One region of the Syntrophomonas sp. UBA5494 genome, then DNA from elsewhere that is predicted to be linked to it. Evidence: riboswitches for the same ligand, from Rfam matches in the RefSeq annotation. Region 1 holds a riboswitch; each other region holds the start of a gene.
The links. A riboswitch is a leader RNA that binds a small molecule or an ion and turns the genes downstream of it on or off. The one in region 1 is predicted to bind cobalamin.

Region 1 (2,198 bases):
CTTCCTGGTTACGATCAGTTCACTCTTTTAATCAGCTATATCAGGCAAATCAATTAAGTCTATTCCCCCCTATCGCTGTATTAAATCCATTAACTGCTTTATCCCGCAGGCGGTAGGATATTGTTGCGAGGTCTTTCTTTTGATGACAACAATAGTCAGATTAAGATCCAGGGCGGCCGAGATTTTGGTGTCTGCGCCGCCCATTTTGCCGCTGTCCCGCGTCACCACGACATCCGCATTATAAGTCTTGAATAATGTTTTGTTAATTTTGCGGGAAAAGGGGCCTTGCATGGCCACGATATCATGGATAGGAATTCCAATATCCTGGCATTTCTTTACTATTTTCCAGTCCGGCAGTACGCGGACTACAAACCGGGTCCCCTGCAGGCGGGAGTCATTGCAGAAGCTGTCCAGGCAATAGCTCCCGGTAGTTAAGAATACATTTCTGGCGCCGATTTCAACTAATTTGTCCACCGCATCTGCAAATGAATATACCGTGAACAATAACGGCGAAACAGGCAGTTCCAATTCCTCCCGGTAATAGCGGATATATCGAGGTGCGGGGGTGATCTGGTTTATGGCTTCGAAAAGGCCGCTGCTGCTCTCGGAGCTGGCGTCAATCACTATTTTCACCTCTTGGTCATTAACAAACTGCATCAAATCCAGGTTATGATCAGGCAGGAGATGACATCCCAGTCCGGCGTCGATAATGTGGTGACGGCAGGAAGAATTGGTTGGATAAACAACCACCTGACAACCGCATTCAATAATCTGTGCCATGATCTCGGGGGCTTCTTTAATTCCTGCGACCAGCATAATCAACCCATTTCCCTCCCTGCTTACAGGCATAAAAAATAGCAGCACATCTTGAAACCTCACCTTGGCGGTGACAGCAAGAACAGGCTGCTTACTGGCTCAGGTATCATCGTGTCGCCAGATCTGGCAGACACTCTCCCAATACAGTCATTGGCTCGGTTTGGCACCGATTGTCTTTTCAGCCGTTTCCCTCAGGAAAAGGCGCCCTATGTTTATTCAATATAAAAACCCTGTACCGTATGATACAGGGTTGTGGTTCACGACCATCGTACACACCCATGCACCGTGGGCTAATGTAGACTAAATAGAATGCAGCAGGTTTCCTGACTGAGGTTCATCGCCTTTTACGCCTTCCCAGATCTTCATCCAGTGGCATTCAGTAAAAGGCTCCCCATTACAGTGGCGGCACCGTGATGGATTTTCACCATCTTCCCTGTGTCATTCTTCACTGTTATTTAGTTAAGTCTTATTTTATCGGTTTTGGGCAAATATTTCAATCTTTTTTGGTACGCAAATTAAAACCTTTTTCAAAAACCTGGCATTTAATAAAGTTACTTCACTTGACCTGTTTCAAGGCCTCTACGAGGCGCAGGTTTTGATCGCGGCCTTTTACGGCGATGCGGAAGTAATATGGGGATAGGTTTGCGAAATTCGAGCAGTTGCGGATTAAAATACCGCGGGGACCCAGGCGCTCCTGCCACTCGTCTGCCGTAAGGCCGCTTTTTTCCGCGTCGATGAGCAGGAAGTTGCTTACCCCGGGGAATACCTGCAAAAACGGCAGCTCTTGCAGCCGTTCTATGAATAACTGCCTTTCCTGATTGACAAAGGCGATGGTCTTTTCCATATAAGCCACATCAGCCAGCGAAGCCCGCCCGGCCGCCAGAGCCAGGGTGTTGATCCGCCAGGTGGGGAGCAAAAACTCCATGCGTTTGATATGTTCTGCACAGGCTGCCGCATAACCCAGACGCAGGCCGGGAATAGCAAAAAATTTGGTTAAGGATCCCACCACTACAAGGTGGGGATTGTGCTCCACCTCCTGGCTTATGGAGAGTTCCCGGCCGGCGAAATCCAGAAAGGCCTCATCAACCACTATAACTCCCCGGACGTCCTGCACATAAGCGGCCAACTCCAGCAATTCCTGCGGTTTAAAAAGATTGCCGGTGGGGTTATTGGGATTACCGATAAATATCAGGTCACCGAGCTGCAGGGCCTCCCTGATCTCTGGCAAAGGCAGCCTAAACTGTTTATCGGCATCCAGGGCAATTCTAACCACCCGCGGGTTTTCCAGGCCTTCTCCGTATTCGGAAAAACAGGGGGCCAACAACAAGAGCCGCCCTTTATAAAACATCCTTCCCAGAAGGTAGATTAATTCCGAACCGCCG
Region 2 (2,198 bases), on a different contig from region 1:
GAAGTTATCAATCTTGCCATTATCGACCAGGATCTGGACGGCACGACTGGCAGAGTCGATATGGCGGTAAATATTGAAAACCCACTTGACGAGCCTGGTAATATCTTGAGCGGTTTATTAATGGCTCCTGTTGCCGGGGTATTGGCAGCAGGAATAAGTACTTACCAGATTATGAAAGGGGGCAATGACGTTGAAGATTAAGCGCCACAATACAGCTATACGCTTTACTCATTGGGTTACCGCGATGTCTATTTTTGTCCTGTTGTTTACCGGCTTTGGACAAATGCCCGTTTACAAAAGATATTATGTGGACCAACTACCGGGGCTGGCCTGGTCGAGCAATTTTCTGGCTACATTGTATCTGCATTATCTGGCAGCTATGGCATTAATATTTATAAGTGCCTATTATGTGACCTATTTAATTGTCAGTAAAAGATGGGACATCATACCCCGCAGGGGTGATTTTAAGGAGTCCATGCAGATATTTGCTTCCATGCTGGGGTTGGCCGAGGAACCGGAAAATGACAAATATCTGGCAGAACAACGCCTGGCCTTCGCGGTGACTGCTTTCTCGGTAATGGCCTTGATTGTAACCGGAATACTGAAGGTATATAAAAACCTGCCCGGGATGGAATTTTCAGTGGGTACGGTATTCTGGCTGGCGCAGATTCATAATCTGTTTACCGTGATATTGCTGCTTTCGGTTATTGTTCACCTGGCAGCGTTTCTCATCAAGGCTAACCGGCCCCTGGTAGCAAGTATGTTCACAGGCTATATCGATAGGGAGTACGTAATACATCGCCATGCTGCGTGGTGGGATAAACTGAATAAAGAGCACCGTGAAGCCGGCCTCACGTCTCCACCCGTACACCCTGAAGCAGTTCTCATAGCGGAGCAGGGAAAATCTTGCCTTGACAAAACCGGGAATTCATCCTAGTATAAACAAAAAAATAGGCCATGAGAGTTGCAGGTGCCCGACAGGGAGAATAGGGAACCGGGTGCAAATCCCGGGCGGGCCCGCCACTGTAATGCTGAGCCGATGCCGCAGCCACTCCGGTAAGGGGGAAGGGGCATGCCGGTGAAGAAGCTGAGTCAGGAGACCTGCCTGTAGCTTAAGGTTGAAGCCGAAAGGCAAAAACCTGGTACGGAATTGGAGAGTCCATACCTTTTTGAGGTATGGGTTTTTTATTTTTTATGGGGGTGAATGAAATCAAAGCAGCGGTTTTGGAGACCATCGGCAGCATCCGTATTGAAGACCGTCCCGAACCTCAATGCCAGGAGGGGGATGTCATTTTAAAAACCGAGGTGTGCGGCTTGTGCCGTACTGATATGAAAGCCTACACCATCGGACAGCGGGATCTGCGGCTTCCCCGAGTGCTCGGGCACGAGATAACCGCCACCGTGGTTGAGGCCTGCAGTCAGACTGAATTCCGCCCCGGGGACCGGGTGCAGGTTTCACCCGGTGTGCCCTGCGGAAACTGCCATTTTTGCCGGCAAGGTCTGGACCACCTGTGCGACCGGGTGGAAATCATGGGATTCCACCGTGACGGAGGCTTTCAGGAGTATCTGCACATACCTGCTGCGGCGGCCCAGAGGGGCATTCTCAATCACATCCCGGCGGGATTGTCATTTGAAGAAGCCTGTATGTCAGAGCCTCTGGCCTGTGCCATTAATATGCAGGACGCTTTGCATGTCGGTCATGGTGATGCAGTCCTGATTTGGGGGGGCGGTCCCCTGGGAATATTAAACGCCCGGCTGGCCAGGAGCCGGGGGGCTGAAGAGATCTTCATAGTGGAGAGCCATCCTGATAGAATGATGCGTCTGCAGGATTTGGAAAATAGATGCCACTTACTGGCTGATCTTGAAGGGCTCAGAAAGGCGCTCACGGTCATTACAGATCACGGCCAGGCTGATGTCGTCATACCTTGTTGTCCCGATCCCAATGCCTTCAGAAGCTCCCTGCAGGTATGCTCCAAGCGGGGGCGGATTGGATTCTTCAGCGGGATGTCACAGCAGCCGGGCTTCACCAATGATGAATGGAACCTGCTTCACTACCTGGAACTAACCGTTATCGGCGCATATGGATGCTCCATACGTAATAACCGCTCCGCCATGCAGTTGATGGAAAGAGGGGATGTGGTGGTCAAAGACCTGATTTCCAGGCGTATCGGACTGGATGAACTGCAAGAAGGGTTGGA
Region 3 (2,198 bases), on a different contig from region 1:
AGCAAGCCCGGGCCAGGGGAGTGGAACGCAATCAAGCCTTGCGGGAGGCTGCCGCCACCCGCCTGCGCCCTATTTTAATGACAACTACCGCTATGATACTGGGAATGGTGCCAGTGGCCATGTCCCTGGGAGCAGGAGCCGAATGGCGGGCCCCGATGGCCCATGCCACTATCGGAGGCCTGATCACCTCCACCTTGTTGACTCTGGTGGTGGTGCCGGTGATCTATACCCTTTTCGACGACTTGACTCATTGGCGTAAAAAGCCTGTGCCTGAGGACATTGAAGCGAGCCCAACTGCCGCACCGGACGGTTTGCATGCCACTAGCCCAGAACGGGACGGTTATTCGCCATAAACAGTTATATAACTGACGGTTGTCAAATATATTGAAAAATACCGCCATGCAGGAGGTTGAACTATGTGGATCATATACACTGATAAGCAGGGAGACAACTATCCCCTTGAAATCGGCTTTAAATTGATCGACTCTTCCGAAATCTGCCATGATTATGACCGGATTACCGGCTACTGCCGGGAGGGATGCCCGGATTATGCCTCCGGGGGCTGTCCGCCTTACGCCCCGGCCTTGGCGGAGGTAGCGGTAAAATACCCTTACGGTATTTTGATCTATGCCAAGTTTCTTTCCCGCTTTAAGCCGGCCGGGATGGCGGCTGAAGATTTCAGCCTGCAGGACCTGGTTCTGTCAGATATGCTGAATCAACTGGGCTATGCGGTTATAGGCCAGCATCCGGATAGCTTGTTTTTCTTGAACTGCGGTCACTGCCAGGGATGTGGCACGGAAACCTGCAGTTTCAAACTGGGTGAGGAGAGCTGCCGCAAGCCTGAACGGCGCGCTTATTCCATCGCCGCTACCGGAGTGGATGTGACCCAGACCCTGAAGGATGTTTTTGATATCACCCTGCAATGGATCAAGGAAGGCAATCAGACCGAATACATCATCAAGGTCATGGGGCTGCTCAGCCCGGACCCCGAGTTGCCGCAGGCCATTGAACAGCGGCTGGAGCCGGTATTGAACAGTCTGGAATGCATAAAATACCAGGTTGGCAGCTCTGAAGCGGGGCTGATTTTGGAAGAGAGATATTCAGTTACTCTATAGATCGGATTATTTTTGTGCTTGTCAGTATTTCATGTGCAAGTATATAATTAAAAAAATTGAATCACCTCATGTTTCGGGTGCCCCTTTAGGGGATAATAGGGAATCAGGTGCAAGACCTGAACGGACCCGCCACTGTAACCGGGGAGTTCCAAGCCGTATAGCCACTGGGAAACTGGGAAGGCTGGCTTGTATCTAAGGAGCGTTTGATCCGGGAGTCAGGAAACCTGCCTGTAAAACATCTGGTTGAGAATGAAGGTAAAGTTCTCAGGCCTTAATGGCTTGGGGACTTTTTAATTTTGGCTAATACTAAAGGAGGTTTTATCAAATGGAACGACTGGAAGCAACCTTGCAGAGTATTGGAGAACCGAACCTTGAAGCGGCGCAAGCAGCGCAGAAGCGCCTGGACAATCTCACCAAACCCCTGGGCGCCCTGGGGATTATGGAGCAGATCGTAGTGCGCCTGGCCGCCATCCAGGGTAAAACTATCCCCGAACTGGGGGCTAAAGTGGTTATGGTCATGGCCGGCGACCATGGGGTGGTGGCCGAAGGAGTCAGCGCCTATCCCCAGGAGGTCACCCCGCAAATGGTACTGAACTTCCTTAATAACGGGGCCGCCATTAATGTTTTTTCCAACTATACCGGCTCCAAAGTGGTGGTCACAGATGTGGGAGTGATGAGTCCGGCCATTGAGCATCCCCGGCTCAATGTTCGCAAAATCCGGGAGGGAACCCGCAACATGGCCCGGGAAGCAGCCATGACCGAAGCTGAAGCAGTGGCTGCTATTGAAGTGGGAATAGAACTGGTTCAGGCTGAGATCGATGCCGGGGCGACCCTGGTGGCCACCGGGGAGATGGGAATCGGAAACACCACTCCCAGCAGCGCCATTCTGGCTGTATTTAGCGGGGTTGATCTGGATATAATCACCGGCCGCGGCACCGGACTTGATGACAGCGGCCGCCACAAGAAAATCGCGGTAATCAAACAGGCCCTGGAGCTAAACCAGCCCGATCCCGGCCAGCCGCTGGATGTGCTGAAGAAAGTAGGGGGACTGGAAATCGCCGCCTTGACCGGTGTCATTATAGG
Region 4 (2,198 bases), on a different contig from region 1:
CGTACCCTGTCGGCTATGGTGATGATCCTGATTGCCATTCCGCTGACCATTTACATCGGGATTTATTACCTGGGAGACCGCAAATATTATTTTATCAGCATGCTCATCCTGCTGGAGACCATGCTGCCTTTTGTGCTGGTTTTTGAAAGCCGCCGGCCCCAGGCCAGAGAACTGATCGTCATTGCGGTGCTTTGCGCCCTCGGTGTCGCTGGGCGTGCCGCCTTTTTCATGCTGCCTCAATTCAAGCCGGTGGTGGCCATCGTCATCATCGCCGGAGTAGCCTTTGGCGGCGAGGCCGGGTTTCTGGTGGGCGCGGTCACCGGCTTTGTGTCCAACATGTTTTTCGGGCAGGGGCCGTGGACGCCATGGCAGATGTTCGGCTTCGGCATCATCGGATTTTTGGCAGGGGTTTTGTTTCGCAAAGGGATTTTGCGAAGAAATCGTGTGGCGCTCAGTATTTTTGGCGGATTTGCCACCTTCTTCATCTACGGCGGCATCATGAACCCGGCGTCGGTATTCATGTTTCAGTCCCGCCCCGTGAAGGAAATGTTCTATCTGGCTTATATTCAGGGCATTCCCTTTGATCTGGTGCACGCTGCGGCCACGGTCACATTTCTGTGGCTTATTTCCCGCCCCATGCTGGAAAAACTGGACCGCATCAAGCTGAAATACGGACTGATCGAAGCTTAGATACAAGCTTGGCTTGAAGCGGTTGACAATAAGAAGATGTTGGCATAGCATGTATTTAATAGCGTATTATCATTTATTGCATATTGCCGATTCCGGGCTATGAATGATTTTGCTGGAATAATGAGCCGTAGAGAATCATTGGAAAATTGGAAGAAAAAAATTGGATTCTAGCCAAATGCTGACCGAACAACGGAGGCACTATTTTAGAATAGTGTTTCCGTTTTTTTATTTTAAGGGGGCGCATGATAGCATAAAAAGCCTGTAATTAGATATAGAACGTCTTGTTGTCAAGGTGAATCCGGTACAAAACCGGATTTAAAAGGGAACCGGGTGAAAATCCCGGGCGGTCCGGGCCACTGTAAGTGGGGCAATGCTTTTTAACAGACCACTGGAGCAAATCCAGGAAGCAAAAGGCAATGATGAACCACCAGCCAGGAAACCTGCCTTAACAATACTTCGCGAGCCTTCCATGGAAAGGTGTTATGTGAGTTCGCAAACTGTCGATCAGGGCGGGATTCAATTGTGTTCATCAGCCCCGGCTTCTCTATGGAAGCCAGGGCTTTTTCCAATTATGGATACGGAAGGAGTTCATTTGTGAAATCAGAACGTCAATCAATCAATATTGAGAATCTAAGCCATCTTGAAACCGCAAGACAGAATACAGGGGAAATCGGAACCGAAAGCGATTCATCAGGCCAGTGCAGCATTGTTTATCAAATGAAAAGCGAGGAACAGCTCTATCAGTACCTGCGGGGCATAGCGGATCAGTTGGGACGACCGCCCACCAAGGCGGAGGTGCCCGGGTTCCAATATATCAAAGCGCGTCTGGGGAACTGGCCCAGGATTTTGGAAAAAGCTGGAATAAAGCCGGTGAGTGAAAACCGTCGTTATAAGCTGGAGCGGAGAGCCCAGGCACGCAAAGAGAAGTCCCAGAAAAAGGCGGCGGCCAGAGCCAGGTTCGAAAGCTCGATTCAAGGGCCAATGTAGATGACCGTGCGCATATGAACCCGAGGGAGCGAAGGAGGTGACCAAGTCATTAAGATTACGGATCGCTTATCCAGAGCGGATCAGTCATGGCGATAAGGAGAATTAAGGAGGGGATAAGTAAATGAGCAGATTGATGAGTGGTCGGAGAGGGCGCAAGCGCGGGAAAGGCATTGGCCTGCTGCTCGTTTTGTTGATGATGTTTTCGCTGCTGCCGGGCATAACCTTGGCGGGCGGATCGGGGGCCGTGTATGCCGGTGTGGAGAACACGACCTTTTCTACCAGTGAGGGAGCCGGCTGGCGGGGGAGCTTGATTGACGAGCACCCGGTCAACATAGATGCAGACGCCACAGTAGCCGAGGAGGGCGAGACGAGCAATACCGCTCCGGCCTTGAAGAGCGGCGTTCCCGCCACGGTTGCGGCCGAGGTCGACTTGGGCAATACGTTTACCCTGGATCTTAGCGAGATTTTTGAGGATGCCGATGGCGACCTGCTGGCCTACCAGGTCAGAGTGGAGGATGCGG

Region 2: it holds a riboswitch for cobalamin, as region 1 does, so the genes downstream of both, B3W37_RS12370 (alcohol dehydrogenase catalytic domain-containing protein) here and B3W37_RS08205 (precorrin-6A/cobalt-precorrin-6A reductase) in region 1, are expected to answer to the same signal.
Region 3: it holds a riboswitch for cobalamin, as region 1 does, so the genes downstream of both, cobT (nicotinate-nucleotide--dimethylbenzimidazole phosphoribosyltransferase) here and B3W37_RS08205 (precorrin-6A/cobalt-precorrin-6A reductase) in region 1, are expected to answer to the same signal.
Region 4: it holds a riboswitch for cobalamin, as region 1 does, so the genes downstream of both, B3W37_RS06200 (homing endonuclease associated repeat-containing protein) here and B3W37_RS08205 (precorrin-6A/cobalt-precorrin-6A reductase) in region 1, are expected to answer to the same signal.

Annotation. Positions count from the first base shown of each region.
Region 1 covers NZ_DIPG01000071.1:18,249-20,446, reverse strand. Annotated here, with positions in the region: gene B3W37_RS08205 (precorrin-6A/cobalt-precorrin-6A reductase) at 70-816, opposite strand; cobalamin riboswitch at 1,113-1,284, opposite strand; gene cobD (threonine-phosphate decarboxylase CobD) at 1,373-2,198, opposite strand, start outside.
Region 2 covers NZ_DIPG01000111.1:21,897-24,094, reverse strand. Annotated here, with positions in the region: gene B3W37_RS12380 (4Fe-4S dicluster domain-containing protein) at 1-201, shown strand, start outside; gene B3W37_RS12375 (formate dehydrogenase subunit gamma) at 191-937, shown strand; cobalamin riboswitch at 952-1,123, shown strand; gene B3W37_RS12370 (alcohol dehydrogenase catalytic domain-containing protein) at 1,201-2,198, shown strand, end outside.
Region 3 covers NZ_DIPG01000104.1:11,074-13,271, forward strand. Annotated here, with positions in the region: gene B3W37_RS11750 (efflux RND transporter permease subunit) at 1-353, shown strand, start outside; gene B3W37_RS11755 (DUF2284 domain-containing protein) at 417-1,115, shown strand; cobalamin riboswitch at 1,174-1,361, shown strand; partial or broken gene cobT (nicotinate-nucleotide--dimethylbenzimidazole phosphoribosyltransferase) at 1,441-2,198, shown strand, end outside.
Region 4 covers NZ_DIPG01000052.1:415-2,612, reverse strand. Annotated here, with positions in the region: gene B3W37_RS06205 (ECF transporter S component) at 1-690, shown strand, start outside; cobalamin riboswitch at 964-1,152, shown strand; gene B3W37_RS06200 (homing endonuclease associated repeat-containing protein) at 1,285-1,677, shown strand; partial or broken gene B3W37_RS06195 (hypothetical protein) at 1,799-2,198, shown strand, end outside.